Regions from separate parts of the Kitasatospora sp. NPDC038210 genome, predicted to be linked through region 3. Evidence: riboswitches for the same ligand, from Rfam matches in the RefSeq annotation. Region 3 holds a riboswitch; each other region holds the start of a gene.

Region 1 (7,463 bases), on a different contig from region 3:
GCGCCCGACGGCACCACGACGATCCACGCCTTCGTCGCCAACCGGGGCCCGGAGACCACCGCCTCCCCGTTCACGGTCGTGGTCACCCTGCCGCCGGGGGTGACCCCGGAGGGCCCGTTCTTCCCCGAGGACTGCGAGGTGTTCCAGGGCGGCCACCGGGTGCGCTGCGTCTTCGGCCCGGGCCTGAAGGAGGGGCGCAGCGCGACCGCCCTCGTCCCGGTCCGGCTGGACCCCGACCTGCCCGTGGGCACCCTGAGCGGCGGCTGGGTCGCGGTGCGCAGCGCGGACGACCAGGACGAGAGCAACCACCGGCAGCCGTTCGACATCACGGTCGTCAAGCCGGCCGACGGCTCCTGAACCGCGTCGTCCCACCGGTCACCGGCCGCCGGTGAGCGGCTGCCGGCTTCCGGTGACCGGTGGGACGTCCTACCCGACTACCGGTAGACGCGGACGTAGTCGGCGGCCATGGTGATCGGAGCGGTCCCCTGCGGCGCGGGGTGGTACTGGCCCGCGCACACCGAGAGGTTGAGGATCAGGTACGCCGACCAGTTGGCGCCGACGCCCTTGCCGTCCGAGAAGACCTTCGCGCCGTTGACGTACCAGTCCACCGAGTTGGCGCCGTAGTAGGTGCCGATGGTCACCCACTGGTCCTTCGCGACGGCGCTCGCGTCGGTGTAGTACTTCGCGTTGCCGGGGTTGACGTGGTTGGTCAGCTCCAGCAGGTTCGGGTTGTCGGGGTGGTACTCGAAGGAGTCGACCTCGCCGTTGCCGTTCTTCCAGGTCCACAGGGCGGGCCAGGCGCCGGTGCCGGCGGGCAGCTTGACCCGGGTCTCGGCGTAGTCGCCGGTCTTGACCTGGAAGCCCTCGCCGGAGCCCTCGGTGGTCAGGAAGCCGGTGTTCCAGGACTGCTTGCCGTTCTCCAGGACCGGGCCGCCGGAGGTGGCGGTGAAGGTGGCGACCCCGTTCGCGACGCTGACGTTGTTCTTGTTCAGCCAGTCCAGCTTGTTGTCGTCCGGGTTGTGGTTCCCGTACTTGTAGGCGGTGCTCTTGTCGCCGACCCAGCGCTGGCCCCAGGAAATGGCGCTGTTGAACTCGTCGGACCAGGTCAGCGACTTGCCGGCGACCGGGGAGGACGGCGCGGGGGTGGTCGGGCTCGCCGTGGCGCTCGGGGTCGGCGCGGGGGTCGCGGTGGCGCTCGGGGTCGGCGTGGCGCTCGGGGTCGGCGCCGGGGTGGCCGTCGGGGCCGGGGCCGGGGCCGGGGTGGCCGTCGGGGCCGGGGCCGGGGCCGGGGTGGCGGTGGCCGAGACCACCAGCTGCTGCGAGGGCAGGTTGTGCCAGACGCCGCCGAGGTCCTGCCAGAAGCCGAACTGGGTGTACGTCCCGGCCGGCAGGGTGCGCGTGCCGCTGGTGAAGTTCACGCCGCTCGGGCAGATCTGCACGTTGGAGGCGTTGCCGGGGAAGTCGAGGTTGGTGCCGCGCGCGTCGCGCACGCCCACGCCCACGGTCTTGGCGGTGAAGCAGGCCGAGGAGTGCAGGCCGAGCGAGGCGGTGGCGGCCTTGCCCGCGACCATGGTGGCGGGGGCGAGCCGGTCCTGGGTGACGGTCGGCGCGGTGGCCGCCTGGGCACCGGTGACGGACGGCATGCCGAGCAGGCCGGCGCCGCTGATGGCGAGCGCCCCGGTGGCGGCGAAGGCCGCGTTGCGGCCGCGGTGGGAGGGGCGGGCGTGACGCGGTGCACGGCGCCGGGCAGCAGGCTTGGGCATGAGGTGACCTCTGCGACGCCTGCGAGGTTAGCTGTCGGGTTCGGGCTGCAGTTGCCCGGCCGCCTGTGGAGCGGCTTCACCCCTAGCCTCGACCCGTACGCGCGAGCGCACGGGTCGGGCGCCGACCTTGGTTTCCCCGCTCCCGTCCGCTTTGGTGCTCGGTGACCCGCCGACGGGTGGACGGGACTCGGCGTCCCGGCGGCGGGGTCCGCCAGGGGCGGACGACCGTTGCAGGCTAGGCAGGCCGTACGTGAACGGACAACTCCGGCGGACGGGTTGTCGCGCAGCTCACAGTGGTGTCGATCAACGACGCTGTGTGGCGGCGGAGTTGATCAGTTCACGTGGCCTGGAACGATGCCCGGCGGGGTGGCTCTGCGGGTGTCCGGCCGGGCGTTCCGGTTGCGCGCTCCGGTTGCCCGTTCCGGTCGGGCGTTCAGCCGAGCCAGGCGTCCACCTGGCTCTCGGCCTCCGGCGCCCACCCGAGCTCCAGGTGGTCGAGGCCGCTCAGCAACCGGGTGCCGCCGACCGTCGCGATGCCGGTGGTGTCCAGGGCGCTCGCCGTGAACACGATGCCGTCGCTGGGCCCGCGGTTCTCGTTGAGCACGCCCGGGATGTGCGCCGACCCGCCGGCCAGCAGGTAGGTGCGCACCGCGGCCGGGATCCCGGCCTGCTGGAGCGGGGCGATCAGGGAGCCCGCGTCGATCGCCGCCTGGATGCCCTGTCCGGAGGTGTAGAACCCCTGGCCGCCGTAGTAGGTGGTCCACCAGTCCTGGGCGCTGCCGTCCACTCCGTACCTGCCGTCCCAGCGGGCGAGCAGCTGGCGCTGGCCCGGGTAGCAGTCGTACCCGCCGGCCGGCAGCACGCCGAGGCAGGGTTGCGCGGTGTACGTGCCGTAGCAGGTCATGTACAGGTGCGGGGACGGCGCGTTGGCGGTGCCGCCGCAGGCCGGCCACGTCGCCAGGTCGAACGACCAGCCGTGGGCGTAGACGTAGTCGAGCCCGCCGTTCGGCCCGCCGAGGGTGACCAGACGGCGCACGTCGCCCGCGTACGCCCGCCCCCAGGACGGCCGCACCGAGGACACGTACGCCCTGGCGGCGACCTCGCCCTTGCTCCAGGCGACCACGTCGACCTGCGGGGCCCCGAGGCGGGCCCGGATCAGCGCGATCGCGTCGCCGACGGCCTGCGCCTGGAGCAGGTTGTCACCGTGTTTGTGGGCGAAGCCGATGGCGAAGACCCGGTGGCCGGTGCCGGCGAGGTACTGGGCGAGGCCGGTGGACGGGCACGTCGCGGCGCCGCAGGTGCCGCTCTCCCCCGGGTTCGCCCAGGCGCGGTCGGCGTTGTCGTTGGCGCCGTGGACCAACAGGACGGGCGTGGCCCGGCTGCCGGTGTCCCAGCCGGTGGCGGAGTAGAGCAGGAAGCGGCCGGAGGAGGGCTCAGCGGTACCGAAGTACGTCCGGCGGGCTCCGTCCTGGTCGCCGCGGCCGTCGGACGGGAACTGCTCGGTGCGGAAGCCGGGGGTGGTGTCGAGGTAGCGCTCGACCTCGGCCCAGCCGTTGCCGGGGGCGGGGAAGGCGGCTTCCAGGGTGAGGGCCGCGGTGGCGGTCCCCGCTCGGGCGGGGGCGGTCTCCGCTCGGGCGGGTGCGGTCTCCGCTCGGGCGGGTGCGGGGGTGGAGGTGCCGAGGAGGAGGGCGGCGAGGGCCAGTAGGACGGCGGTGAGCGTGGTGGGGGTGCGTCTCACGCGGGCGTGTCTCGCGCTGGTACCGGTCGTGGGGGTGCGTCTCATGGCCGGACGGTAGGACCGGTGCGCGACGGGTGCCCATGTGCCGGTCGCACACCCGGTGGGCAGCGCGGTGGCGATCCGTACCGTGGCAAAGCGATGACCGTGTGCACCCGGTCGGATAAATTGGAGGTCCGACATCTTACGCAGTGCACAACACCACCACACCGGAAACGAGGAGCCGCCCCACCATGACCGCGTCCCTGCCCGCCTTCGCCGGCCGTACCTACGTCTTCCGGGCCGACAACGGCGCGGCCTTCCGCAACACCTACTCGGCCGACGGCACGCGGCTGCGCTGGGAGGGCCTCGGCGAGTCCGCGGGCCAGTGGGAGGACGTGCGTCTGCACGTCGCGGAGGTCGCGCCGGAGATCTACTTCGTCAGCTGGACGGAGCAGAGCGGGATCACCGTCAGCCACGTGATGGACCTCAACGAGCTGACGGTCCGGGCGTTCTGGACCTTCGAGGGCGAGGGCGGACGGGTCGGGCAGCTGCACACCGGGACGCTGGAGCGCGTGGCCTGAACCGCGGGACGACCGAACCCCCGGGGCCTGCGTTCAGGCCCTGGGGGTTCGGTCGTTCGGACGGTCCTCAGGCGGTCGGGTTCGGGACCCTGAGGTGCTGGGACAGCCACTCCAGCGAGGACGGCAGCAGTGCGCTCCAGGTCTCGAAGTTGTGGCCGCCGTTCTCCAACATGCTGTACGAGACGTTCATCGGGCTCCGCGCGGCGTCGACGAAGGCCTCGGTCTCCCGCCGGTAGTCGCCGTCGCCCTTCTTGGTCCCGGCCAGCAGCAGGGACACGTTCGGCTGGGGCAGGTTCTTCAGCCGCCACATCAGGTTGGCCTCGTCGCGGCGCTGCTTGCTGCCGCCGAAGAGGTCACCGGTGGTCGGGTCGTCGGCGGCGTCGTAGTAGGCCGAGAGGGCGACTGCCGTCGGGAAGACGTCCGGGTGGCGCATGGCCAACTTGAGCGCGCAGTAGCCGCCGGTCGAGTTGCCCATGAAGGCCCAGGCCTGCGGGTCCGAGGAGACCCGGAAGCTGGCCTGGATCGCCGCAGGCACGTCCTTGGTGAAGTACGTGTCGGACTGCGGGCCGTTCGGGACGTCCTCGCACTCGGTGTCCTGCGGCAGCGCGGGCGAGGGGCGCATCAGGACCATGACGGTCGGCTGCATCCGGCCCTCCTGCAGCAGCTTGAGCGCCGCGCCCGGGTAGTTGAACCGAGTGATCAGGTTCTCGGCGATTCCTGGGAATCCGGTGCTGACGATGACGGCCGGGAACTGCTTGTGCGCGTACTCCGGCTGGAAGTACTGCGGGGGCAGGTAGACGTAGCCCTCGGTCGACAGCCGGCTGACCGCGCCGTCGATCCGGACCTTGCGGATCTCGCCCGACTGGCCGGGCTCACGGCCCATCGCGCCACCGCCCTTGACCGAGGCGTGGCCGATCGTCTCCACCAGGAGGCGCCCGGAGGCGTCCGCCTTGTTGTGGATCACCACCGGGCCGGTGTCGCCGGTGCCGAGCAGGTCGTCCCAACTGCTGTAGAAGGCGAAGTAGTTGTTCGCCACCAGGCCCAGGGCCGAGAGCACCGCGAGCTGGGTGACGAGCAGTGCGCCGATCCGGCCGATCACCGCCTGCCAGGTCTTCCTGGCCAGCCTCGGCCACAGCCAGACCGTGCCCCCCATCGCCACGACGGCTATCAATACGGTCAGCGCCAACATCTTGTGGCTCGTCAGACCCATGTCCTGCTTGCTCCCACGCCTCGAACTCCAGTCCCCTCCGCTGGGGACATCCGAGGAGGTCACCCCGGTTCCCCCGCCGGGGCGCGATCACCAACCCTAGCGCCAGCTGGGAGAAGCCTGATGACGGCTGGGAGGTTGCGGGGAACGGCCGGACTTCAGGTTTCAGATGACAGACAACAGATGACAGATTTCGAAATCTGTCATCTGTCATCTGTTGTCTGAAACCCTTCTGGCACCTCTCCCCCCGCCCGCCCCGCGTCGAGGCCCGCACGGGCTCAGGACACCCGCTCCCAGAGCCGCAGCCCCGCCGTGAGCTCGCGCATGCACCGTGCGCCCAGGTCGTGCGGGGACCCGGGGCCGGTGGCGGGGGCGTCGGAGGAGGCCCACTGCTCCAGCGCCACTCGGATCGCCGCGGTCGCGGCGGCGGCGGCCAGCCGGATCTCCAGCGGGTCGGTGCCCTCCGGGCAGCGCTCGGCGAGGACGGACCGCAGGCGCGCCTCCGAGCCGGCGTGGACGCGCTGCCAGGCGCCTTCCAGACGCGGGTCGCGGAGCAGACTGCGGGTCCACCGCATCATCTCGGCGCCCGCGTCGTCGGCCGGCGTCAGCGAAGCGACCGCTGCACTCTCCAGCGCCTGACGCAGCGGCAGGTCGGCGGAACTCTCGGCGAGTTGCTCGACCCACTGCCGTCCGCCCGCGGCGAGCAGCGGGGCGACGGCGTCCTCCTTGACCGAGAAGTACCGATAGAAGGTGCGCAGCGAGATGCCCGCGGCGAGGGCGATCTCCTCGGCGGTGGTGGCGTCCGCCCCCTTGTCGGCGAACAGTGCGGCGGCGGTGCGGGCGATCTCCAGCCGGGTGGCGTCACGGCGGCGCTGATTCAGGGTCGGGCGTCCGGTCACGGGGTCAGCCTACGCGGCCGAGTGCCACTGTGGCGCATCATGCCCGCATGACACTTCGAGACTTGTTGGCACGACGTGCCACTTGGGCGTACCGTGCCTCTTGAGGTCGAGAGACCACGAACGAACGGAGTACCACCATGGAGCGCTTCAGCGGACGGAACGTCCTGATCACCGGCGGCGGCTCGGGCATCGGCCAGGCGACCGTGCACCGGATCCTCGCCGAGGGCGGGAAGGTCGTCGCCGTCGACGTCAACGAGGACGGCCTGAAGAAGTCCCTGGACCGCGCGACCGCCGACGGCACCGCGGACCGCCTGACCCTCCGGGTCCTGGACATCTCCGACGAGGCAGCCGTCGTCGCGGGCGTCGGCGCGGCGGTCGCCGAGCTGGGCGGCCTGGACGTCCTGGTCAACGCGGCCGGCATCCTCCGCGCGTCGCACACCCACGAGACGACCCTGGACTTCTGGAACAAGCTCCTCGCGGTGAACCTGACCGGCACCTTCCTGATGACCCGCGAGGCGCTGCCCGCGCTGCTCGCCGGCGGCAAGGGCGTGGTGGTCAACTTCAGCTCCACCTCCGCGACTTTCGCCCACCCCTACATGGCCGCGTACGCCGCGACCAAGGGCGGCATCCAGTCCTTCACGCACGCCATCGCCTCGGAGTACTCGAAGCAGGGCCTGCGCGCGGTCTGCGTCGCCCCGGGCAGCATCGACAGCGGCATGACCAACAACCCCGGCCTGCCCGCCGACACCGACCTCAGCCTGCTCGCCAAGCTCTCCCCCGCCCTCGGCCAGGGCTTCGCGGGCCCGGAGACGGTGGCCGGTGTGATCGCCATGCTCGCCTCCGACGACGGCGCCTTCGTCACCGGCACCGAGCTCCGCATCGACGGCGGCACCCACATGTGACCGCCGCCCCCGAACCGCGGGGTCTGTGCCGGCCCCCGTACGGCACAGGCCCCGCTCGTGTTCGGCCCCCTGTCTCGGGCGGCGTGCCGCGGCTCAGTGGAGGGGCTTGGCCAGGACGATCTGAGCGGCTGCGGCTGCGGCAGCGGCAGTGGTTGCGGCTGCGGCTGCGGAAGGGGCTTCGGCTTCGGCTTCGGCTTCGGCTTCGGCTTCGGCAGAAGCCTCGGCCGGCGTCAGGGGCATGAAGCCGTGGCGTCGGTACAGGGCGAGGGCGGGGGCGTCGGCCGGAAGGACGGCGAGACGGAGGACGCGCCAGAGCGGCCAGTCGGCGGTCGTGAGGGTTCGCAGCGTCACCATGGTCAGCACCGCAGGCAGCGCGTCCGGTGTCCGTCAGCCC
Region 2 (7,463 bases), on a different contig from region 3:
GACGTCCGAGACGAACGAGGGAGCGCAGTGGAATTGGCCCCGGCCACCGAGCCCGGTTCTTCGCGCGGCCGCCTCGGCCGCCCGCTCGGGGCGCTGGCCGCGCTCGGCGCGACCTGGGTGGCCACCCGCACCCTGCTGGTGCTGCTGATCACCGGCGTGCTGAAGTCGCCCGGCGGCGACGTCACCGCCGACGTGTGGATGATCTACCACGCCTGGTACGGCGTGCTGCAGACCGGCACCTTCCCGTTCGACGACGTGACCTGGCAGTACCCGCCGGGCGCCGCCCTGGTGATCCTGCTGCCGGGTCTGCTGCCCTGGTCGTACCTGGTCTCGTTCTGGGTGATCTGCGGGATCGCCGACGCCGCCGCGGCCGCACTGCTGATCCGCACCGGCCTGCGCCGGGGCCGGGCGCTGACCGGCGCCTGGATGTGGGTGGTGGGGGTCCCGCTGCTCGGCCCGATGATCTACAACCGCTTCGACATGATCGTCACCGCGGTCGCCCTGGCCGGCCTGCTGGCGCTGATCCGTCGTCCGGCGGTCGGCGGGCTGCTGCTGGGCCTGGGCGGCATCGTGAAGGTCTGGCCGCTGCTCGGCCTGATCGGCACCCCCTCCGGCCGCCGGACCCGCCGTTCCTGGACGCTGGCGGGGGCCACCGCCGTCTCGATCGGCTTCCTGCTCGCGGCCGGCATGAACGGTGCCTTCGACTTCCTGGCCTTCCAGAAGGACCGCGGCATCGAGGTCGAGTCGGTCGGCGCGCTGCCGCTGCACTTCGCCCGGATCGCCGGGGGCTGGGACGGCCGGGTCACCATGAACTACGGCTCCCCCGAGATGCTCGGGCCGTGGGTCGGCGTGATCAGCAAGGTCATGATGGCCGGCACCGTGCTGGGCTTCCTCTGGCTGCTGCTGTGGCGCTTCACCTCCAAGCGCCGCAACGCGGCCACCATGTACGACGCGGCGCTGTGCGCGCTGCTGGTCTTCGTGGTGACCAGCCGGGTGATCAGCCCGCAGTACCTGGTCTGGCTGGTCGGCGTCGCGGCGGTCTGCCTGACGGTGCGCGGCACCAGCCAGCGGCCGGTGGCGCTGCTGATCCTGCTCGCCTGCCCGCTGACGCTGGTCGAGTTCCCGACGATGTTCACCCAGATCCTCGCCAGCGACCCGGGCGCCATCACGGTGCTGGCGCTGCGCAACCTGCTGCTGCTGGCCGCCACCGTGCTCTCCTGCGTCCGGCTCTGGCGCTCCACCCGGGGCGAGGCGCCGCTGCCCGCGACCGTGGTGCTGGACCGCGAGCCGGCCGCGCTGCCGGCCGCCGGCTACCCGGTGCGCCCGGGCATCGCGTACGAGCAGGACCTGCTGGACGGCATCGACCACTTGGGCACGCCGGCCGAGCCGCGGCGCTGACGCTGCTGCGGCCCGCCGGCCTCAGTCCTTCAGCGCCGCCACCTCGTCCAGCCAGAGCCGGGTGAACCCGGCCAGGCCCACGCCCAGTTCGGCGCGCATCAGCCGGTCCGTACGGCGCTCGCGGTCCTCGCCCTGCCCGTCGTCCGCGCCGACCGCCCGGTAGAAGGCGACCAGCCGCTGCGGCCCGCTGCGGCGGGCGATCAGCTCGCAGGCGAGCCAGGACTGCTCGTAGGCCTGGGCGATGCCGGCGGCGCCGGCGGCGAAGTCCTGGTCGGCGGGCAGTTCGGCGGGCAGCCTCCCGGCGGCGACGTCCCGGGCCAGTTCGGGGGCGATCTGCTGCGGGCTGCGGCCGCTGTCGCGGTAGGCGGTCCAGTCGGCGACGCCCTCGGAGAGCCACATCGGAGTCCAGGCCCGGGTGTCGGCCCTGGTCGCGACATGCGTGGCCTCGTGCGTGACGACCACCTGGCGGCCGAAGCCGCTGAGCCGGCCGTACGCCTCGGGGTTGACCAGCACCCGGTCCGCCGGGGTGTCCCGGGGTGCGCCGGGGGCGGCCACGGTGACCGCCGCCATGTCCGCCCAGCCGGCCGGGTCGCCCTCCAGCAGCCGGGCGAACTGCTCCTCGGTGGCGGGCAGTTCGAGCAGCAGCCGGCCGGGCCAGGCGTCGCCCCAGACCTCCTCGACGGCGGGCACCGCGCGGTCGCCCACCACGACCAGCCCGGCCGGGTCGGGGCCGTCGGCCGAAGCGAGCACCAGGCTGTGCGTGCCCGGCGCCGGCCGGACGGCGCCGAGGTCCCAGAGCGCCGGCGGCCCGTCGGCGCTCTCCTCGCGCTCGACCCGCCAGCCGTCCGCGGCCGCGGCCAGTTCGATCCGGCGCGGGTACACCACGGGGTGGTCGTCGTACCCGGCGATCCGCACGGCCAGGTCGGCCGCGGCGGTCAGCCGGTCGGGCCCGCCGCCCGCGGCGAGCACCAGGTTGCGGTACGCCGCCTCGGCCACCGGCAGCCCCGACCGGGCCTCCAGCGTGCGCGCCCGTTCCGCCAGCACCGCCGCCACCGCGGCGCGCCGGTCGGCGACCGCCCCGACCGGTGCCGCCGCCGGGGCGAGCGGCGGCAGCGACAGCTGGGCCAGCCCGCCGACCGCGAGCAGCAGCGCACCCCGCCGGGACAGCGCGCGGCGGGGTATGTGCGCCGGACCGGGTCCGGCGGGGTGCGAAGGGGACGCGCTCAGAGCCGGACCACCCCCGAGACAGGCATGGCGTTGACGCTCTCGTAGCGGACCTTGGCGCCCGGGTAGGGGGCGTGCACGATCACGCCGCCGCCGGCGTACATGCCGACGTGGTGCATGTCCCGGTAGAAGATCACCAGGTCTCCCGGTCGCGCCTCGGAAAGGTCGATCCGCCGGCCGGCGTACGCCTGGGCCTGCGAGGTGCGCGGCAGGGTCACTCCGGCCTGCCGCCAGCTGTAGTACATCAGACCGGAGCAGTCGAACGCGCGGGGCCCGGTGGCCCCGTAGACGTACGGCGAGCCGATCATGCGCACCGCGGCGGCCAGCGCGGCCGCCCCGCGCTCGGAGGCGGGCGGGGCGGTGCCGAGGTCCAGCCGGTCGGTGCCGCGGGTGGCGCGCTGCTCGGCGTCCCGGGCGTCCTGGGCGGTCATCCTGGCCCGCTCGGCGGCGTCGAGGCCGTTGAGCAGCTTCTGCGCCCTGGCCAGCCGCTGCTGGATCTGCTGCTTGCCGTCGGCGAGCGAGCGGCGGGCCTGGTCGAGCTCGGCGAGCTTTCCGGTGGCCTCCGTCCGCCGCTGGTCGAGCCGGCGCTGGCGGGTGACCAGCTCGTGCAGCGTCTCCTGCTGCCGCTGCGACGCCTGGCCCATGGTGCGGGCGCGGGCGAGGTAGCCCTCCGGGTCGGGGGACAGCATCAGCTGGGCGGTCTGGGTCATCCCGCCGCCGCGGTACTCGGCCCCGGCGACGGTCGCCAGGTCGCCGCGCAGCTCGTTGAGCTGGTCCTGGGCGACGGCGATCTCGCCCTGCAGGATCGTGGTCTCCCCCTGGAGCCGGCGCTGGGCCTCCTGTGCGGCGTTGTACTGCTCGGACGCCTGCTCGGCCTCGTCGTAGAGCTGCTCGACCTGCGCCTGGACGTCCTTGCGGTCGGCCGGGTCCGGGCTGCCGGGGGCGGCGTGGGCGCCGCCGCCGGTCGCCACGCCCAGCGCGGTGGTGGCGGCCGCCGTCAGCACCAGTGCACGGGCGAGCAGTTGGGAACGGCGGTGCACGGGCACGGCAGCGGCTCCAATCCTGCGGCGCGGCCCCGCGGCCGCCCGTGGCGGGCGGCCGTCGAGCGGGAGTCCGGTGGCAGACGTTAGCGAGTCCGGGCAAGCGAGTCCAAACCCCTACGGACCCGAATATTTGACCCTCAATCGGACATCAGCCCGAGCAGCCGCCAACGCCGCAGGCCCGGCCTTCCGTGGTGGAAGACCGGGCCTGGGAGGAGCCGAACGGGATCAGACCCGCACGATGCCGCTCAGCGGCATGTTGGTGACGGCCTCGTAGCGGACCGAAGCACCCGGCTTGGGGGCGTGCAGCACCTGGCCGTTGCCGGCGTAGATGCCGACGTGGTGGGCGTCCCCGTAGAAGATCAGCAGGTCGCCGGGCTGGGCCTGGGACAGGTCGGTGCCGATCCGGGTGCCGGCGTGGGCCTGCTCCTGCGAGGTGCGCGGCAGCGACACGCCGACCTGGTTGAACGCCCAGACCATCAGGCCGGAGCAGTCGAAGGAGCTCGGGCCGGTGGCGCCCCACACGTACGGGCTGCCGACCTTGGAGGCGGCGGCGGAGAGCGCGGCGGCACCGCGCGAGCTGCCCGGGGCGGGGAGCTTGCCGGCCGGCGTGGAGGACGGCGCGGAGAGGTCGGTGCGGCTGTTGTCGCGCGAGGCGCGGTCGGCGTTCTGCTGCGCCTTCGCGGCGGCGTCGGCCTGGGCCTTGGCGTCGGCGGCGGCCTTCTCCTCGGCCGCGCGCAGCGCCTGGCGCTCCTGCTCGGTCAGGGTGTTGAGCAGGTCCTGGGCGGCCTTCAGCTTGGCCTGGACCTCGTCCTTGGAGGCCTTCAGCTGCTGGGTGGTCGACTCCAGCTCGGCGAGCTTGCCCTGGGCCTCGGTGCGGTCCTGGTCGAGCTTGCGCTGCTGCTCCTGGAGCTGCTTCAGCTGGTTCTTCTGGGTGTCACCGGCCTGGTTCAGCGCACCGGCCTGGTTGAGGAAGTTGTCCGGGCTGGACGAGAACATCAGCTGGACGGTCGGGGATATGCCGCCGTTGCGGTACTGCTCCCCGGCGATCTCGGCGAGTCCGCCCTGCAGCTCGGTCACCTGGGCCTGCTGACGGGCCACCTGGTCCTGCAGGCCGGCGACCTGCTTCTCCAGGGTCTGCTGCTTCTCCTGGGCGGCGTTGTACTGCTCGGTCGCCACCTCGGCCTGCTCGTTGAGCTGGTCGACCTGCTCCTTGACCTGGTCCTTGGTCGGCTGCGGGTCGGCGTGGGCGCCGGACTGCGCGGAGAGGGCGACGGCAGCGGCGGCGACACCGGTCAGGATCGAGACCCGGGCGCGACTTGCTGGCTTGGGACGACGATGGGACGCCACGAAGGCGGGCTCCTTCTTCCTACGTCCGCCTACCGGGTGAGCTGACGGGTTCGGGCCGGAAGCATGCCCTACGACGCCTCACGGCCGTTCCAGCGGCCGACCTGGCGCCGATTCACCCCGGAGGAACGTGGTTCCCCGGCTCCGCTCCGCAGCGCCCCCTACCACTGGGCTCCCCTGTCGGGCAGTCGCTTCGACCTGCCCCGCTGCCTCGCGAACTCGGCGGTAACCACCGCCGCCACCCTGGCTGGGTGATCGACAGTGCGGTGGTTCGAAGCATGACCCTAGTAACTGAACCGTGATCGGTTCAAATCCTTGTCAGAAAAAAGACGGAGGATTACCCAAGTTCTTTTGTGAAAATGACCGATGGTGATCACAGCCGCACGCAAGGCTGATCAGGTCTCACCCGCCGCTCGCGAAACGGTCGAAAACCCGAACGCCACCCCGTCGGAGGTGGCGCGGATCACAGGGGCCCGGACGGGGCCTCCGGAGGGTGTCGGGCCGTCAGACCCGGCGGATGGTGTTGATCGGCATCGCGTCGGCCTTCATCACCTTCACCACGTCACCGGTGTGCGGCGCGTGGACCACCATGCCGTTGCCGATGTACATCCCGACGTGGTGCATGTCGCCGCCGTAGATGACCAGGTCGCCGGGCTGGGCCGCGGCCAGTCCCGGCACCGCGGTGCCGTAGTGGCCCTGCTCCTGCGAGGTGCGCGGCAGCGAGACGCCGGCCTGGCCGTACGCCCAGAGCATCAGGCCGGAGCAGTCGAAGGTGCTCGGACCGGTGGCGCCCCACACGTACGGCGAGCCCTGCTTGCTCATCGCCTTGGCGACGGCCACCGCGGCGTACCCGCTGGCCGGCGGCAGGTTGCTCAGGTCGACCCGGTCGCTGCCGCGCGAGGCCCGGTCGTCCTGCGCCTGCTGGGCCTTCAGCGCGGTGCGCTCGGCGGCGCTGAGCGAGTTCAGCAGGTCCTGGGCGGCCTGCAGCTTGGTGTTGACGTCCGCCTTGGCCTGGTTCAGGTCCTTGGTGGTGCTGTCCAGCGAGGCCAGCACGGCGGCCGCCTCGGCCTTCTCCTGGTCCAGCCGGCGCTGCTCGTCCAGCAGCGCCTTGAGCGCCTCGGCCTGGGTGGTGCTGGCCTGCTGGACCGTCGAGGCCTTCTCCAGGTAGCCCGACGGGTCGGAGGAGAGCATCAGCTGGACGGACGGGTCGATGCCGCCGCTGCGGTACTGGTCGCCGGCCACCTCGGCCAGGCCGCCCTGCAGCTGGGTCATCTGCTCCTGGCCGCGGGCCACCTGGTCCTGCAGCTGGTCCGCCTGCTTGCGCAGCTGGTCGGCCCGCTCCTTGGCGCCGTTGTACTTCTCGGCCGCCTGCTCCTGCTCCTCCTGGAGCTGGTCGATCTGCGCCTTGACGTCCGTTTTGTTCGGCTGCGGCGCGGCGTGCGCGGCCACCTGGGCGGAGAGGGCGACCGCGGTCGCAGCGGCAGCGGTGAGCACGGAGATCCGCGCGCGGCTCGGCTGCTTGGGACGGCGGTGGGAGGCCAAGGGACCGGCTCCTTCTTCCAACGGGCTCACCCGATCGGATGAGGTTCCGGAAAATAGGTTTGACGCCAGACCCTAGTGCGGATCTATTCGCTTTGCCACTCCCCCGAAGGCGTGAACCCCGTTCACCACACCGGCTTCACCGCACCCGCACACGGTCGGGGACGCGGCGCTGACCAGGTGTCATCCTAGCGGGCCGACGCTCAGGGCCGTGCCAGCCGGTTCAGCAGCAGCACCGACGCCACCGGGCGTGCGCCCGCCTTCCGCACGCCCTCCGCGACCTCCCGGTCAGCGGAGACCACCACCACCGGACGGCCCTGCGGCTCGGCCCGCACCAGACGGCGGATCAGCTCGTCCGCGGTCTCCCCGGTCCGGCTGAACCGCACCCGGACCCCGCGCGGCGGCGCCATGATCACCGGAACGTCCAGGTCCTGGCCGTCGAACACACAGGTGACCTCCGCCTGGGTGCGCTGGGCCAGCATCGCCAGCCCGCCCAGCAGCCGGATCCGCTGCTGCTCCAGCGGCAGCGTCGGATAGCCGGTCTTGGTCACGTTGTAGCCGTCCACCACCAGGTGCACCTGCGGGATCGCCAGCAGCTGGTCCAGCAGCGCCGGGTCGTCCTCGGCCAGCCCGCGCCGCGCCACGTCGTGCGGCGAGGCCGCGCCCGGCACCACCGCCTCCACCAGGTCCGCCGGGCGGATCTGGGCGACCGGCAGCGCCAGCTCCCGCTGCAGGCCCTGGGCCGACTGCAGCACGGTGTCCAGCAACAGCCGCAGCCGCATGTCCTCGACGCTTCGCCCCTCGCGGGCCGACCGGCGGCCCTGCTCGGCGGCGTTCTCCAGCTCCGAGAGCCGGTGCTTGAGCCGCCGCGCCTCGGTCTCGGCCGCGCTGCGCTCGGCGGCGCCCTGGGCCCTC
Region 3 (7,463 bases):
GACGGTCAGGGCGGCCAGGACGGGCAGGCCGAGGGCGGTGACGAAGGTGCCGACACCGAGGCAGAACAGGGTGATCGCGACGGCGAACCCGGCGATCGCCACCGGCAGGCCGGTGAGCACGTACCCGATCTCGCGGTAGTAGTGCGCGGAGAACGGCGCCGCCAGGAAGGCCGGCGGCCGTTCCGTCCGGTGGGCCCGGTCGGGACGCGGGTCGGCGTCGTACCCGCCCAGGACGTCGAACTCGTGGTCCAGCGTGCTTCGGCTGCTGCTCATCTCCCGGCCCCCGGCCCCTTCGTTGTGACGGTCGTCCGCGTTCCCTGACGTCGTCCAGTCTGGTCGAACGGCCGGGGCCCGGGGCATCCGGAGGCCTGGCGGATCGGAGGTGGGGTTAACCCCCCTCCCCTTCGGGCCGCCGCTCGGCCGGACGGCGGTCGGCCGGGCCCGGCCACGCGTCGGCGAGCAGCACGTAGTGGTCCGAGCCGGACCGCTCGCCGTCCGGGAGCCGGTCCTGCCGCGCCCGCTCCTCCGGCCGGAACCCGAGTCCGGTGAGCACCTTGGCGGCGGCCGCGTTGGCCGCCTCGGCCCGGGCCGTCAACCGGTGCAGGCCCAGGACGCCGAAGCCGAGGTCGCAGAGCAGGGCGGTGACCTCGCGCCCGTGGCCGCTCCCCTGGAACTCGCGGCCGAGGACGCAGCCGAGGTCGGCGGCGCCGTGTTCCCCGAGGGTGAGCGAGGCCTGGCCGATCGGGGTCGCGTCCCGCGGGTCCCCGGCGTCGGCGAGCCTGGTGACGGCGAGCCGGTAGGTGTCCCGCTCCTCGGCCATCGCCTCCTCCAGGTAGAGCTCGATCTGGTCGGCGCAGGTCTCGCGGTCGTGCGGCTCGAACGGCAGGTGCCGGGTGACCTCCGGGTCGCCGAACAGCGCGTGCAGGGCGTCCACGTCGCCGTCGGTGTGGTGGTACTCGCGGATGGCCAGCCGGGGGCCGGTGAGTCGTACGGGGACCATGGCTGCCGACCCTACCCGCCCCCGGCGGCTACCGTTCGGACTATGAACGACGAAGACCTGCGGCTCGCCCCGCGCACCAGGGCCGCCGACCTGCTCGCCTGGGCGGCCGAGCAGGGCCGCACGCCGGTGGCCGAGGGGCCGCTGCACGCGGTGCTGGCGCTGCTGGAGCTGGGCGAGAGCAGGATGCACGACGGCTGGCCCGAACTGACCTCCGGCGCGGTGGAGCACCTGCTGTACGAGCGCCTCCACCTGTACGTCCAACCCGCGCCCGAGGAGGACCCGCTCGCGTACGGCGAGGCGGTCCGACTGCTGATCGACCACCAGCGGGCGGTCCGGCGGCTCAACGCCAAGCGCCAGGAGCGGCTGCACGCCGAGGCCGAGTGGCAGGGCGAGGTCGCGGCCGGGCTGCTGCGCCGTGCCGACCTGGTGACCTGGCCCCGGCTGTACGCGCTGCTGCTGCACGCGCACGGGGTGGACGTCGCGGACGGGGCGGCGGTGCGGGACTGGCTGACCGGCTTCGGCGGGCTGGCGGAGGAGGAGCGGCTGGCCGCGTACGAGGCGCTGGTGCCCACCGGCTGGCTGGACGAGCCGGACGAGCAGGGCTGGGGTCCGGGACGGGTGCTGTCGGTCGGCATGGCCACGGACGGCGCCCGGCGGCTGCTGGAGCAGGGCCTGATGCGGCGCAGCTACCGCAACCTGGCCGAGCTGACCGCGCTCGGGCGCCCGATGCCGGACGAACTGGCCGGGGACTTCGGGCACTTCGAGGACGCGGCGGTCGACGCGGCGCTCGACCTGTTCGGGGAGTGGACGGTGCCCGGGCTGCCGCGGCTGCTGGTGGTGGAGTTCCCGGAGCTGGCGCCGGAGCCGGGCCAGGAGGAGATCGACGCCTACCTGGCGCAGCTGCCCGCCGAGGAGTAGCCGCCGTGGAAACCGCCGTGCGGCCGGGGGCTTCCGGGTGTCCGTCAGGAGCCTTCGGGAGGCCGCTGCGGGCCTCCGGGTGTCCGTTACGGGTTGAGGCCGTGCTGCTGGAGCCAGGGCTCCGGGTCGACCGGGGCGCCGCCGCCGGGGCGGACCTCCAGGTGCAGGTGCGGGCCGGTGACGTTGCCGGTCGCGCCGACCTTGCCGATCTGCTGGCCGGAGGTGACCTTGCCGGAGCCCGCGATGATCGAGGAGAGGTGGCAGTACCAGATCTCGGTGCCGTCGGGCAGGGTCTCGACGATCCGGTAGCCGTAGGAGCCGGACCAGCCGGCCGAGGTGATGGTGCCCTGGCCGAGCGCGTAGACCGGGGTGCCGGTGTCGGCGGCGAAGTCCAGGCCGGTGTGCAGGTTGGCCCAGTAGCGGGCGCTCTGGCCGTAGTGGGCGGAGAGCCGGTAGTCCTTCACCGGGAGGGTGAGGGCGGCGGCGCGCTTGGCCTCGGCCTCCTCGGCGGCGCGCTTGGCCTCGGCCTCCTTGGCGGCGGCCTTGGCCTCGGCCTCCTGCGCGGCCTGCACGCGGGCGGTCTCCTCGGCGGCGGTGCGCTGGCTGTCGGCCTGCTGCTGGATGCGGGCGGCGAGCGCGAGGCCGGGGTCGGCGGAGAGCGCGACCGGCGTCTCGTCCGGGGCCTCGACGGCGGGTGCGGCGGCCGGGGTGGCCGAGGCGAAGCCGGTGGCGCCCAGGGTGGCGGCGACGGCGGTGACGCCGAGCAGCGGGGAGGTGCCGCGGACCTGTCGCGGCATCCGGTGCCGGTTGGTCTCGGCCTCCGGGCCGAGGGCCTCGGGGCCGTCCGCACCGGGGTGGTCGAGGAGCTGGGTACCGGCTGCGGGGCCGGCCGGGTGTGCCGGAGTGTGCGTCGACGCCACGGAGGCGCGCTCCTTTCCTTCCTTCGCGCCTACCGGGTTAGCTGACGGGTTCGGAGCAGGAAGGTCTCCTACGGCCGGGCCGGGGCCCTGCCGATTCACCCCAAGGAACGTGGTTCCCCGGCTCCCTGACCTGCCCGGAGGCCGGCCGGCGGGATTAGGCGACGGCGCACGGTGCCGTCTGGGTACGGCGTTGACAACCGCGCTGCGTTATCAGACGTTAATCCTAGGACGCTCTGATTCCAAGCCATCCGTCCGGGACGGCCGTGGAACGAGTGATGGGACGTCAACGAACGACCCTGCGACACGAGCACTCCATCTGAGTACTCCTACTCATGTGCGGCCCGGCAGGACGGCCGCATCCTGACGCCATGAGCGCACCGATGCAGAACCGCACGACGGCCGCCTACTACATCCAGGCCATCCTCTCCTTCGCCCTGTCGGGCACGGCCCTCGCCGTCGGGATCGCCTACCTGCCGGTCGGCGGGTGGACCCGGGCGTTCCTCGCGATCGGCCTCCTCTACACCGTCAGCTCCGCGTTCACCCTCGCGAAGGTGGTCCGGGACCGGCAGGAGACGAACGAGATCGTCAGCCGGGTCGACCAGGCCCGGCTGGAGAAGCTGCTCAGCGAGCACGACCCGTTCAAGGTCGAGGGGGTCTGAGGCGGGCCGCCCGACACCCCCCTCCCCCCTCCGCCGCGGTCGAGCACTTGACGGCTAAGGCTATTAGCCTTAGCTTTATGGCTATCGGCAGCACCGCCGATGCCCGCAGCGGAGGACCGAGGAGGCCCACCATGAACGCCACCATCACCCCGGACACCCAGTACCTGACCCTCCCCGGCGGGCGGATCGCCTTCGACGACACCCGGCAGGGCGACGGCACCCCCGTCGTCCTGCTGCCCGGCATGCTCGACAGCCGCGCCGCGTACCGGCACCTCCGCCCGCTGCTCGTCGCCGCCGGCCACCGGGTCGTCACCATGGACCTGCGCGGCTTCGGCGAGTCGTCCATCGCCTGGGACGACTACGGCCCCGCCGCCATCGCCGACGACGTCCTCGCCCTGCTCGACCACCTCGGCATCGAGCGCGCCGTCCTCGCCGGGAACTCCTACACCGGCGCGACGGTCGTCAAGGTCGCCGGGGACGCACCGGAGCGGGTCGCCGGGATCGTCCTGATCGACGCCTTCGTCGAGAACCCGCAGCCCGGCGCCCTGATGCGCGGCGTGCTCGGCCTGATGGGCGCGGCGCTCGTCCACTGGCCCGCCTTCTGGGGCTTCTACCTGCGCCGGATGGCCTTCCCCGGCGCCAAGCCCGCCGACTTCGACGCCTACGTGAACGGGCTGGTCGCCGCGCTGCGCACCCCGGGCCGCAAGACCGCCACCCGCGGGTACGTCACCGGGAACTCCTCGCCGGTCGGCTGGACGGCCGCCGTGCGGTGCCCGGCGCTGGTGGTCATGGGCAGCAAGGACCCCGACTTCCCGAAGCCGGAGCTCGTCGCCGACCGGCAGGTCGCGGCGCTGGGCGCGCGGAAGGCGATGATCGAAGGGTCCGGGCACTACCCGATGGCCGACGACCCGCAGGCCACCGCGGACGCCCTGCTGCCCTTCCTCGCGGAACTCGCCTGACCGCCGGCCCACCCGGCCCACCCGGCCCACCACCGGCCGGCCACCGGGCCGACCCACGGCGGGACCACCGCCCGACCACCGCCGACCCCCGCACGAGAGAAGCCCCGAACCATGCCCCGCATAGGACTGACCCCCGACCAGGTCGTCGACCACGCCATCGCCCTCCTGGACGAACAGGGCACCGAAGCCCTCACCCTCGCCGCGGTCGCCGCCCGGGCCGGCGTCGCCACCCCCTCGCTGTACAAGCACGTCAGCGGTGGCCTCGCCGAACTGCGGCGGCTGATCGCCGTCCGGGTCACCGGGGAACTGGCCGACCGCCTCGCCGCAGCCGCGGTCGGCCGCAGCGGGGACGACGCCGTCGCCGCCGTCCTGCGCGCCTACCACGCGTACGCCACCGAGCACCCGCACCGCTACAACGCCCTCCCCCAGGCCCCGCAGCCCGACGACGACCTCGCCGAAGCGGCCGCGCGACTCGTCGGCGTGATCATCGCCGTCCTGCGGGAGTACGGGCTCGACGGCTCCGAGGCGATCCACGCCGCCCGGACCGTCCGCTCCCTGGCCCACGGCTTCGCCTCCCTCAGCACCGCCGGTGCCTTCCGGCTCGCCGAGGACCTCACCACCACCCAGGACCGCCTCATCGCCACCCTCACCACCGGCCTCCGCGCCTGGCCCGCCTGACGGGCCGCCCACGCACCCGGCGGACCGGCGGACACCGGGGGCGTCGAGCCGGCCGACCCCCCGCGCCGCCCCGACGGAGGACGGGTGGACGCCGAGAGGAAGCGCCGGGGGAAACGTCGGCGGGAGGCGTCGAGGGGAGACGCCGCCGGCCCCGAGGATCCGCTTTCGCGACACCCTGCACACAGGCCCCACACATCCCAGGGCGTGAACCGGCCATCGGGTGGGATCGGGACGGGTGGCGGCCGACCTGGCGGAACCGCCCCGAGGGCTTGCCCTGGAGGGCGATCGAGGACGAACGAGTCCGGAATGCGGGCGGATTGACTTGATTTTGACGAGATCCGGTCACTTGGCGAGATCCGTTCACACCTTCGTAGGATCATCACCCTAGAATTCGCCGCGTGACGATGACTCAGTGGTCAGTAACGGCAACCGGCGTGCTCGCCGTCCTCGCCCTCGTGGCCGCCGCGCGCTACCACGCCGTGTCCGTCACCCAGCGCGGCCGCGCCGACCGGTTGCAGCACGAACTCGCCCGGATCCAGGAACAGCTCACCGCCGAACTCTCACGCCGGGGCGTGGACCTGGCCGCCGTCCAGCACGAGCAGGAACTCACCGCCTCCACCCAGCGCGCCTTCCTCAGCGTGGCCCGCCGGATCCTGGTGATGGCCCACGACCAGCAGGCGCTGCTGGACGAGATGGAACGCACCCACGACGACCCGGCACTGCTGGAGGGCCTGCTCAAGGCCGACCACGCGGCCGCCCAACAGGCCAGGCTGGCCCAGACCCTGGCCGTGCTGTGCGGCGCCCGGGCCGGCCGGCACTGGCCGGAGCCGGTCACCCTGGAGGACGTCGTCCGCGGTGCCCAGTCGCGCATCCTGCCGTTCCAGCGGGTGGTGGTCCGCAGCCGGATCGAGACCGCGGTGGTCGGCGCCGCGGCCGAGGCGCTGATCCACGCGATCGCCGAGCTGCTGGACAACGCCACCCGCTACTCCCCGCCCAGCACCCAGGTGTTCGTCACCCTGATGCCGGTGCACAACGGCGCCGTCATCGAGATCGACGACGGCGGCGTCGGCATGCCCGAGCAGGCCGTCGCCAAGGCCGCCGCCGCGCTCGCCGGCGGCAGCACCCTGGAGGTCTCCCGCCTCGGCGAGGTCCCGCAGTTGGGCCTGGCCGCGGTCGGCCGGCTCGCCGAGCAGTACGGCTTCCGGGTCACCCTCAGCTCGGCGCCCTCCCCGTACGGCGGTGTCCGCGTCGTCATCCTGCTGCCGAACGCGCTGCTCACCGAGCCGCTGCCGCCCACCGTCCCCGGCTTCGGGCCGGGCGACCCGGCGTTCAGCCCCGGCCCCGGGCCGGCCTCCCCGGCCGACCACCCCCTGCTGGAGACCCCGCCACCCGGCCGGGCCCCGGTCGGCGGCGACACCCCACCGCCGCTGCCCCGCCGCAGCCACCGGCGCGACCGCGCCAACCGGCCCGCCCAGCACGCCGCTCCCCCGCCGCCCGCCCCGCCGTACCGCTCGGCCCGGGACGCGCAGTCGTTCATGGCGATGTTCCAGGCCGGGACCGCCAGCGGCCGGTCGGCCGCCCGCGGCCAGGGCCGGAACGCACCCGGCCCCTCCTGACCACTCCCGCACCGCTTCCCCCGACTCCCCCCGACTCCCCAGCGCTCCGGAGAACTCCATGACCACCACGCCTGATCTCGGTTGGCTGCTCGCCGACATCATCAATGTCCCGCAGGTCCAGCACGCCGTCGTCGTCTCCAACGACGGCCTGGAGATCGGCCGCAGCGCGGGCATCGCGCGCGAGGACGCCGAACGGCTCGCCGCCGCCTGCTCCGGCCTGCAGTCCCTGGCCCGCGGCGTCGCGACGGGCTTCGGCGGACCGGGCAGCGCCACCCGCCAGATCATCATCGAGTACGGCGGCGGCTACCTCTTCATCGTCGCCGCCGGGGCCGGTGCGCACCTGGCCGTGGTGACCAGCGAGGCGGTGGACGCCGGCCTGGTCGCCTACCAGATGCAGGTCCTGGTCGAGCGGATCGGAGCCCACCTCACCAGCCCGCCGCGCGTCGACCACGCGGCGGGGGGCCACCGGTGAGCGGGCCGGTCCGGCCGTACGTCATCACCGGTGGCCGCAGCCGCTCCACCCGCCCCGAGCTGGCCCTGGAGAGCCTGGTCAGCGCGTTACCCGAGCCCCCGGAACTGCCCGAGCACGTGCTGCTGAACCGTGAGCACCGGCGCATCCTCGGGCTCTGCCACAGCCTGCTGTCCATCGCCGAGGTGGCGGCCCACCTGGGGCTGCCGCTCGGCGTCGTCAAGGTGCTGGTCGGGGACCTGTG
Region 4 (7,463 bases), on a different contig from region 3:
TCAACGGAACTGACTCACGTTCAACGGACCAGGCCCGCACCCGACCAGGCGGACGGTCGATCGACGGCGTGGGCCCGCTCTCGACGCAACGGCCACAGACGAGGAGCCCCGCACATGCCGCGACAGGACACCCCGGGCCCGGCCCGCCCGGGCCCTCCTCCGACGGCCGTGTGCGTGGGCGAGTCGATGGCCGTCCTGCTCCCGGACCGCCCCGGCCCGCTGGAGTCGGTGGAGACCTTCCGGCTCTCCGTCGGCGGCGCCGAGTCCAACACGGCCGGCGTGCTGGCCGCACTCGGCGTGCCGACCGCCTGGATCAGCCGGGTCGGCGCCGACGGCTTCGGCCGGCGGCTGCTGGCCGAGCTCGCCGCCCGCGGCGTGGACGTCTCGGCGGTCGCGGTCGACCCGCACCGCCCGACCGGCCTCTACCTCAAGGAGGTCGGCGGCTCCACCGGCCACGACCACGACCTCGGCCCCGGGCGCAGCCGGCTGCACTACCACCGGCGCGGTTCCGCGGCCGCCGCACTGTCCCCCGCACTGCTCGCCGACCCGGACACCGCCCGGCTGCTGGCCGACGCCCGACTGCTGCACCTGTCCGGCATCACCGCCGCGCTCTCCGACGACTGCCTCGCCCTGCTGCGTGACCTCGTCGTCGAGCGCCGCCACACCACGGGGGCCCGGCCGGCCGGGGGCCGGGGGCTGGTCAGCTTCGACCTCAACTGGCGCCCCTCGCTGTGGCGGGACCGCGACCCGGCCGTGCTGCCCCCGCTGCTGGACGCCGCCGACCTGCTGCTGCTCGGCACGGACGAGGCGCAGGCCGCGTTCGGCACCGGCGACCCGGCCGCCCTGCGCCGTCGCTTCCCGTCCCCCGCGACCGTCGTCGTCAAGGACTCCGCCCGGCACGTCACCGCCCTGGGGCGCGACGGCACGGCGGTCACCGAACCGGCCCTCGCCGTCGAGGTGGTCGAGGCCACCGGCGCGGGCGACGCCTTCGCGGCCGGTTACCTGGCCGGCACCGTCCGGGGCCTGGACCAGCGCCGCCGCCTGCGGCTCGGCCACCTGAGCGCCGCCTGCGCCCTGACCGCCCACGGCGACCAGGCCGAGCCGCCGCCCGCCGCCGTGGTGGCGGCGCTGCTCGACGCCTCGCCCGCGGACTGGGCCGCCACCCGGGTCACCGCGGACGGCATCACCGGCCCCGCCCTGCCCGCCGACCGCACGCGCCCCACCGGCCCGACCGGCCCCACCGATCCGGCCGGCCCCACCGGCCTCGCCGACCACGTCCCGCCCGCCGACCGCACCCGGGCACAATGAGCAGCAACCCCGGCCCTCGAAGCGGAGCACGATGAGCCAGACCGTCACCCGCGCCCTGCGCATCCTCGCCCAGCTCGGCGAGGGCGAACGTTCCCTCGACCAGCTCGCCGAGGTGCTCGGCGTCCACAAGACGACCGTTCTCCGGCTGCTCCAGAGCCTCGAAGAGGAACGATTCGTCTATCGCGACGCGGCCTACCGCTACCACCTGGGCGCCGGCCTCTTCGCCCTCTCCGGCCTGGCCCTGGAGCAGCGCGGCATCCGCCGGATCGCCGCCCCGCACCTGGCCGAGCTGAACGCCGCCACCGGCCAGACCGTGCACCTGGCCGCGTACGAGGGCGGCGAGGTGGTCTACATCGACAAGTTCGACTCCCGTCACCCGGTCCGGATGTACTCCCGCATCGGCCTGCGCGCCGCGCTGCACAGCGCCGCCGTCTCCAAGGTGCTGCTGGCCGACCTCCCGCTGCCCGAGCGGCGCCGGGTGGTGGCCGGGATCGACTTCACCCCGCACACCGAACGCACCCTCACCACGCCCGAGGCGCTGCTCGCGGAACTGGAGAAGGTCGCCGCCCAGGGCTGGGCGCAGGACCACGCCGAGCACGAGTCCTTCATCAACTGCGTGGCCGCGCCCGTCCGGGACGCCAGCGGCCGGGTCGTCGCCGCGGCCTCCATCTCCGTCCCGGACGTCGTCCTGCCGTACGAGCAGGTGCTGGACCTCCTCCCGCACCTGCTCGCCACCGCCCGCGCCGTCTCGGCCGACTGCGGCCGCCCCGGCCAGAACTGACGATCCGTCACCTCACGTACTTCACGCCAAGGAGCCCCATGCCCGCCGAGCGCCCCCAGCCCGCCGAGACCGCCCAGGCCGCCGAGAAGGTCGAGATCCGCACCGACGGCGCCCCCGCCCCGGCCTGGACGTTCTCCCAGGGCGTCCGCAAGGGTCCCATCCTGCAGGTCTCCGGCCAGGGCCCGCAGGACCCGGCGACCGGCGAGTACCTCCACCACGGCGACGTGAAGGCGCAGACCCGGCGCACCCTGGAGAACGTCAAGGCCGTCGTCGAGGCCGGCGGCGCGACCATCGAGGACGTGGTGATGTTCCGCGTCTACCTCACCAAGCGCGCCGACTTCCCGCTGATGAACGAGGTCTACGCCGAGTTCATCGAGGAGAACGTCAAGCCCGGCGGGGTGAAGCCCTGCCGCACCACCGTCTTCGTCGAGCTCCCGCAGGAGCCGATGCTGGTCGAGATCGACGCCCAGGCCGTCGTCGCCTGACGCTCCCGCCCCCGACTGCACCCACGGCAGGGCCCGGACGCCTCCCGCGCGTCCGGGCCCTGCGGCGCTTGCCACACCCGGGCAGCAACATTAGGTTAGGCTCACCTAACTAACTGGAGGTCCGTCCATGAGCCTGCCCACCGGCGACACCGAGGTCCCCGAGCCCACCACCGCCGAACGGATCCTGAGCCTGCTCGGCACGACCTCCTCGCTCGCCGTCCGCGCGCTGGGCGAGCACCACGACCTGGACACCCCGGTCTCCGTCCACGGTTCCCGCCTGCGACTGCGCGCCCCGCTGGACGCCCCGCTCACCGCGGCCGCCACCCGGGCCACCGACGGCCTCGCCGTCGTCCTCGACGTCACCGACGTCTCCCCCGTCGCCGTCCGCGACCGCGTCCGCGCCCGCCTCACCCTGGCCGGCCGGCTCCGGCTGGCCCACCTCGCCGACGACGGCCTCAGCGTCCACCTGCGCGTGGACGTGGCACACGCCGTCCTCGCCACCCCGTACGGCACCGGCGCGGTCACCGCCGCCGGCCTCGCCCACGCCACCCCCGACCCGATGGCCCGCCACGAGGCCGCGATGCTCACCCACTTCGCCGACGACCACGCCGACGCGCTCGACGTCCTCACCCGCCTGCTCGACCCGGTGCTGCTCGCCCGGAACCCGGACGTCCGCCCGCTCGCCCTGGACCGCCACGGCCTGGTGCTGCGCCTGGACCACCCCGACGGCCATCGCGACGTCCGCCTGGTCTTCCCCGAACCGGCCCGCGACGTCGAGGACTTCGGCCACCGGATGCAGGACCTGCTGACCGCCGCCCGGTACGGCCAGCCCGCCCACCGCGCCTGACTCCCGATCCCCTTCAGCGCGTTCAGCAGGCGGACCGTGCGAACGGATCGACCCACCGGCCGGCCGCACCAACCACGCCGGAGCGAACCCCCGTGCCGCACCGGCCCCGGAAATGGCAGCGGCCGGCCCGGCTCGCGAGGGAGGTGGGTCCCGCGAGCCGGGCCGGCCTGGGCGTGTCCCGCGCCCATGTCCACTGTGCGGCGATCACCCGGTCGAGCGGTCACCCGACATGACCATCCCGGAGGATCGATTCGCTCCGCAGCAGCGGTGGTTCCTGAAACCCCGGAAGGGTCAGAGCGCGACGCCGTGCGCGCGCAGGTAGGTGACCGGGTTGATGTCCGAGCCGTACTCCGGGGTGGTGCGGATCTCGAAGTGCAGGTGCGGGCCGGTCACGTTGCCGGTGGCGCCGGAGAGGCCGAGCTGCTGGCCGGCGGTGACGGTCTGACCGATCTTCACGCCGATCGACGAGAGGTGCGCGTACTGCGCGTACTTGCCGTCGGCGAGCTTGATCTCGACCTCGTTGCCGTAGGCGCCGCCGTTGCCGGCCTTGACCACGACACCGTTGGCGACGGCGCGCAGCGGGGTACCGGTGGAGCAGACGAAGTCCTGGCCGGTGTGGTGGCCGGAGGCCCACATCGAGCCGGCGACACCGTAGGCCTCGCCCAGGACCGGGTTGGCCAGCGGCGCGACGTAGCCGGCGGTGGCGGCGACCGGAGCGGCGGTCACGGCCGGGGCCGGAGCGGCGGTCTGAACCTGGGTCTGCACCGGGGCGGCCGGCTTCGCGGCCTCGGTCTTGGCCTGGACCTTGACCTGCGGCTTGGCCGGAGCGGCGGGCTTGGCCGGAGCGGCCGGCTTCGCCGGGGCGGCGTCGGCGGACGGCGCGGCGGCGTGACCCGCGATGGTGAGCTGCTGGCCCGGGAAGATCAGGTTCGGGTTGGCGCCGACGACCGAGCGGTTCTGCTCGTACAGCGCGTGCCAGCCGCCCTCGACGTTCTTGACGTCGGCGATCTTGGACAGGGTGTCACCGCTGACGACGCGGTAGCTCTCGTGCGCGGCAGCCGGAGCGGCCGGCTTGGCGTCGGCGGCGGGGGCGGCAGCAGCGGCAGCAGCGGGGGCGGCAGCAGCGGCGGGGGCGGCCGGGGCGGTGTGGGCCTGGGCGCTGATCGCGGTCACGAGCGGAAGGGCGAAGGCGGCGCCGGTGACGGCAGTGGCGATGCCGATGCGGGCGGCGCGGGGCAGGGCGATACGACGAGCCTGAGCAGGCATGGAAGTTTCCTCTCCGACGCCTGCGAGGTGAGCTGTCGGGTTCGGGCTGGAGTTGCCCGGCCGCATGCGCGGCTTCACCCCAAGCCGGCCCTGGACGCCCGCGCCCTGAGGCGCGAACTCCGGTCCGGCGACTTACCTGTGGGTCCCCCGCTCCTGCCGTACAGAGTTCAGTTCGAACCACCCGGGCAGCGGCAGGACTCGGCGTTCCACCCGGTGGATCCGTCCGGGCTGGCCGGGCGGTCGCTGAACTAAAACCCATCCGTTCGGGTGAAGCAATGTCGATCTCTTGAATCCGCGACGACCCCCGGGGATCCGGTCACCCTCCGAATGATCCGCGGCACGGTGTGTACACCATCCATTCACCCCGTGCCACTGATCCACGACCCTGCGCCGACGACGACGGCACTGCGCAGTCGTCCGCTCACGCACCGGCAGCCTCCAACACACCCACCGGTGAGCCTTGTCACGTACGCCCCACGGGGCCAGGATCGGGCCGTGGCCACCTCCGAAGCAGGCACCCTGCGCCTGGGCACCGCGCAGGGTCGCTGGGTACTCCTGGCAACGGTGCTCGGATCCAGCATGGCGATGCTCGACGGCACCGTGGTGAACGTCGCCCTGCCCCGCATCGGCGCCGACCTGGGCGCCTCACTGGCGTCCCTGCAATGGACGCTGAACGCCTATCTGCTCACCCTGGCGGGCCTGATCCTGCTCGGCGGCGCGCTCGGCGACCGGTACGGCAGACGCCGGGTCTTCCTGATCGGCGTGGTCTGGTTCGCCGTCGCCTCCGCGGCCTGCGCCGCCGCGCCGAACATCCAGGTGCTGATCGCCGCCCGCGCCGTCCAGGGCATCGGCGGGGCGCTGCTCACGCCCGGCTCGCTCGCCATGCTCCAGGCCGTCTTCCACCCTGACGACCGCTCGGCGGCGGTCGGCCTGTGGTCCGGCCTCGGCGGGGTGTCGGCCGCGGTCGGCCCCTTCCTCGGCGGCTGGCTGGTGGACGGCCCCGGCTGGCGCTGGATCTTCCTGCTGAACCTGCCGCTCGCGGCCGCCGTCATCGCGGTCACCACCCGGTCCGTACCGGAGAGCCGGGACGAGAGCGCCACCGGCCGCTTCGACGTGCCGGGCGCGGTGCTCGCCGCGCTCGCGCTCGGCGCGATCACCTACGCGCTGACCGCGGCCGGCGAGGGCGTGTCCCCCGCGGTCTGGGTCAGCGGCGTGATCGGCGTGGTGCTCGGCGTCGCCTTCGTCACCGTCGAGCGCCGCGCGCCCGAACCGATGCTGCCGCTCGGCCTCTTCTCCTCCCGGCTGTTCACCGCCGTGAACCTGGTGACCCTCTGCGTGTACGCGGCCTTCAGCGGCGTGTTCTTCCTGCTGGTGGTGCAGCTGCAGATCGTCGCCGGGTTCTCACCGCTGGTCTCGGGCTTCGCGCTGGTGCCGATCACCATCCTGATGCTGCTGCTGTCGGCCCGCGCCGGCCGGCTCGGCAAGCGGATCGGCCCGCGGATCCCGCTCACCGTCGGCCCCCTGATCTGCGCCGCCGGGGTACTGCTGATGCTCCGCATCGGCTCCGACTCGTCGTACTGGACGGACGTGCTGCCCGCCGTCACGGTGATGGGCTGCGGGATGACCCTGCTGGTGGCGCCGCTGACGGCGACGGTGCTGGCCGCTGTCGAGGTCCGGCACGCGGGCATCGCCAGCGGGGTCAACAACGCCGCCGCCCGCGCGGCCGGCCTGCTCGCGGTGGCCGCCCTGCCGGCCCTGGCCGGGCTGAGCGGCAACGCCTACCAGGTGCCCTCCGAGGTCGACTCCGCCTTCCACACGGCGATGCTGATCTGCGCGGGCCTGCTGGCCACCGGCGGGCTGATCGCGTTCGCCACCATCCGGGGCAACGTGCTGGCGCCCGAGGAGAAGCCGGTCGCCGAGCCGAACTGCGACTGGCCCTGCGGCACCACCACGCCGCCCTTCGACCCGGGCCACGTCCACACGCGCGTGGACCCCGCCACCGGTCCGGCGGCGGGGCCCACGCCCGAGAGCTGACGCGACGTCACCTCACCGGGACGTCACGGGACATCGACCTCAGAGGATGTCACCCGGCGAGTACTTGGCGGCCTCCGGGTAGGCGGCCGCGACGGCCTCCACCCGGCGGACCACCTCGGCTACCTGGGCGCCGGCCGCACCGGTGAAGGAGAGCTTGTCGGCCAGCAGCGCGTCCAGCGCGGCGCGGTCCAACGGGATCCGCTCGTCGGCGGCCAGACGGTCCAGCAGCTCGTTCTCCCGGGCGCCCGCGCGCATCGCCAGTGCCGAGGCGACGGCGTGCTCCTTGATGACCTCGTGCCCGGTCTCCCGGCCGACGCCCGCGCGCACCGCGCCCATCAGCACCTTGGTGGTGGCGAGGAACGGCAGGTAGCGGTCCAGCTCGGTCTCGATCACGGCGGGGAAGGCGCCGAACTCGTCGAGAACGGTCAGGAAGGTCTCCAGCAGGCCGTCGAAGGCGAAGAAGGCGTCCGGCAGCGCGACCCGGCGCACCACCGAGCAGGAGACGTCGCCCTCGTTCCACTGGTCGCCGGCCAGCTCGCCGGTCATCGAGGCGTAGCCGCGCAGGATGACGGCCAGGCCGTTGACGCGCTCGCAGGAGCGGGTGTTCATCTTGTGCGGCATCGCCGAGGAGCCGACCTGGCCCTCCTTGAAGCCCTCCGTGACGAGCTCGTGGCCGGCCATCAGGCGGATGGTCTTGGCCAGGCTGGACGGCGCGGCGGACAGCTGGACGAGGGCGGTGAGC

Evidence for each region. Region 3 has a riboswitch for cyclic di-AMP ahead of ACZ7KX_RS33635 (M23 family metallopeptidase). Riboswitches for the same ligand answer to the same signal wherever they lie in the genome.
Region 1: linked by a shared signal. The riboswitch ahead of ACZ7KX_RS05450 (glycoside hydrolase family 16 protein) and the one ahead of ACZ7KX_RS33635 (M23 family metallopeptidase) in region 3 are both predicted to bind cyclic di-AMP.
Region 2: linked by a shared signal. The riboswitch ahead of ACZ7KX_RS12355 (NlpC/P60 family protein) and the one ahead of ACZ7KX_RS33635 (M23 family metallopeptidase) in region 3 are both predicted to bind cyclic di-AMP.
Region 4: linked by a shared signal. The riboswitch ahead of ACZ7KX_RS16390 (M23 family metallopeptidase) and the one ahead of ACZ7KX_RS33635 (M23 family metallopeptidase) in region 3 are both predicted to bind cyclic di-AMP.

Annotation. Positions count from the first base shown of each region.
Region 1 covers NZ_JBVJYK010000002.1:431,210-438,672, reverse strand. The annotation lists gene ACZ7KX_RS05455 (hypothetical protein) at 1-357, shown strand, start outside; gene ACZ7KX_RS05450 (glycoside hydrolase family 16 protein) at 435-1,763, opposite strand; cyclic di-AMP (ydaO/yuaA leader) riboswitch at 1,765-1,930, opposite strand; gene ACZ7KX_RS05445 (esterase/lipase family protein) at 2,197-3,501, opposite strand; gene ACZ7KX_RS05440 (phenolic acid decarboxylase) at 3,732-4,061, shown strand; gene ACZ7KX_RS05435 (alpha/beta hydrolase) at 4,129-5,271, opposite strand; gene ACZ7KX_RS05430 (TetR family transcriptional regulator) at 5,547-6,167, opposite strand; gene ACZ7KX_RS05425 (SDR family NAD(P)-dependent oxidoreductase) at 6,305-7,069, shown strand; gene ACZ7KX_RS05420 (hypothetical protein) at 7,163-7,432, opposite strand; gene ACZ7KX_RS05415 (Pr6Pr family membrane protein) at 7,457-7,463, opposite strand, start outside.
Region 2 covers NZ_JBVJYK010000005.1:151,121-158,583, reverse strand. The annotation lists gene ACZ7KX_RS12370 (glycosyltransferase 87 family protein) at 28-1,398, shown strand; gene ACZ7KX_RS12365 (hypothetical protein) at 1,420-2,442, opposite strand; gene ACZ7KX_RS12360 (C40 family peptidase) at 2,622-3,668, opposite strand; gene ACZ7KX_RS12355 (NlpC/P60 family protein) at 3,891-5,012, opposite strand; cyclic di-AMP (ydaO/yuaA leader) riboswitch at 5,023-5,176, opposite strand; gene ACZ7KX_RS12350 (C40 family peptidase) at 5,514-6,551, opposite strand; gene ACZ7KX_RS12345 (NYN domain-containing protein) at 6,752-7,463, opposite strand, start outside.
Region 3 covers NZ_JBVJYK010000023.1:82,329-89,791, reverse strand. The annotation lists gene ACZ7KX_RS33650 (sensor domain-containing protein) at 1-273, opposite strand, end outside; gene ACZ7KX_RS33645 (GNAT family N-acetyltransferase) at 389-1,000, opposite strand; gene ACZ7KX_RS33640 (hypothetical protein) at 1,043-1,918, shown strand; gene ACZ7KX_RS33635 (M23 family metallopeptidase) at 2,005-2,838, opposite strand; cyclic di-AMP (ydaO/yuaA leader) riboswitch at 2,851-3,009, opposite strand; gene ACZ7KX_RS33630 (YiaA/YiaB family inner membrane protein) at 3,207-3,497, shown strand; gene ACZ7KX_RS33625 (alpha/beta fold hydrolase) at 3,629-4,456, shown strand; gene ACZ7KX_RS33620 (TetR/AcrR family transcriptional regulator) at 4,568-5,134, shown strand; gene ACZ7KX_RS33615 (ATP-binding protein) at 5,539-6,750, shown strand; gene ACZ7KX_RS33610 (roadblock/LC7 domain-containing protein) at 6,809-7,222, shown strand; gene ACZ7KX_RS33605 (DUF742 domain-containing protein) at 7,219-7,463, shown strand, end outside.
Region 4 covers NZ_JBVJYK010000007.1:37,652-45,114, reverse strand. The annotation lists gene ACZ7KX_RS16410 (sugar kinase) at 115-1,308, shown strand; gene ACZ7KX_RS16405 (IclR family transcriptional regulator) at 1,340-2,089, shown strand; gene ACZ7KX_RS16400 (RidA family protein) at 2,128-2,574, shown strand; gene ACZ7KX_RS16395 (DUF2470 domain-containing protein) at 2,702-3,421, shown strand; gene ACZ7KX_RS16390 (M23 family metallopeptidase) at 3,713-4,687, opposite strand; cyclic di-AMP (ydaO/yuaA leader) riboswitch at 4,690-4,870, opposite strand; gene ACZ7KX_RS16385 (MFS transporter) at 5,183-6,721, shown strand; gene purB (adenylosuccinate lyase) at 6,761-7,463, opposite strand, start outside.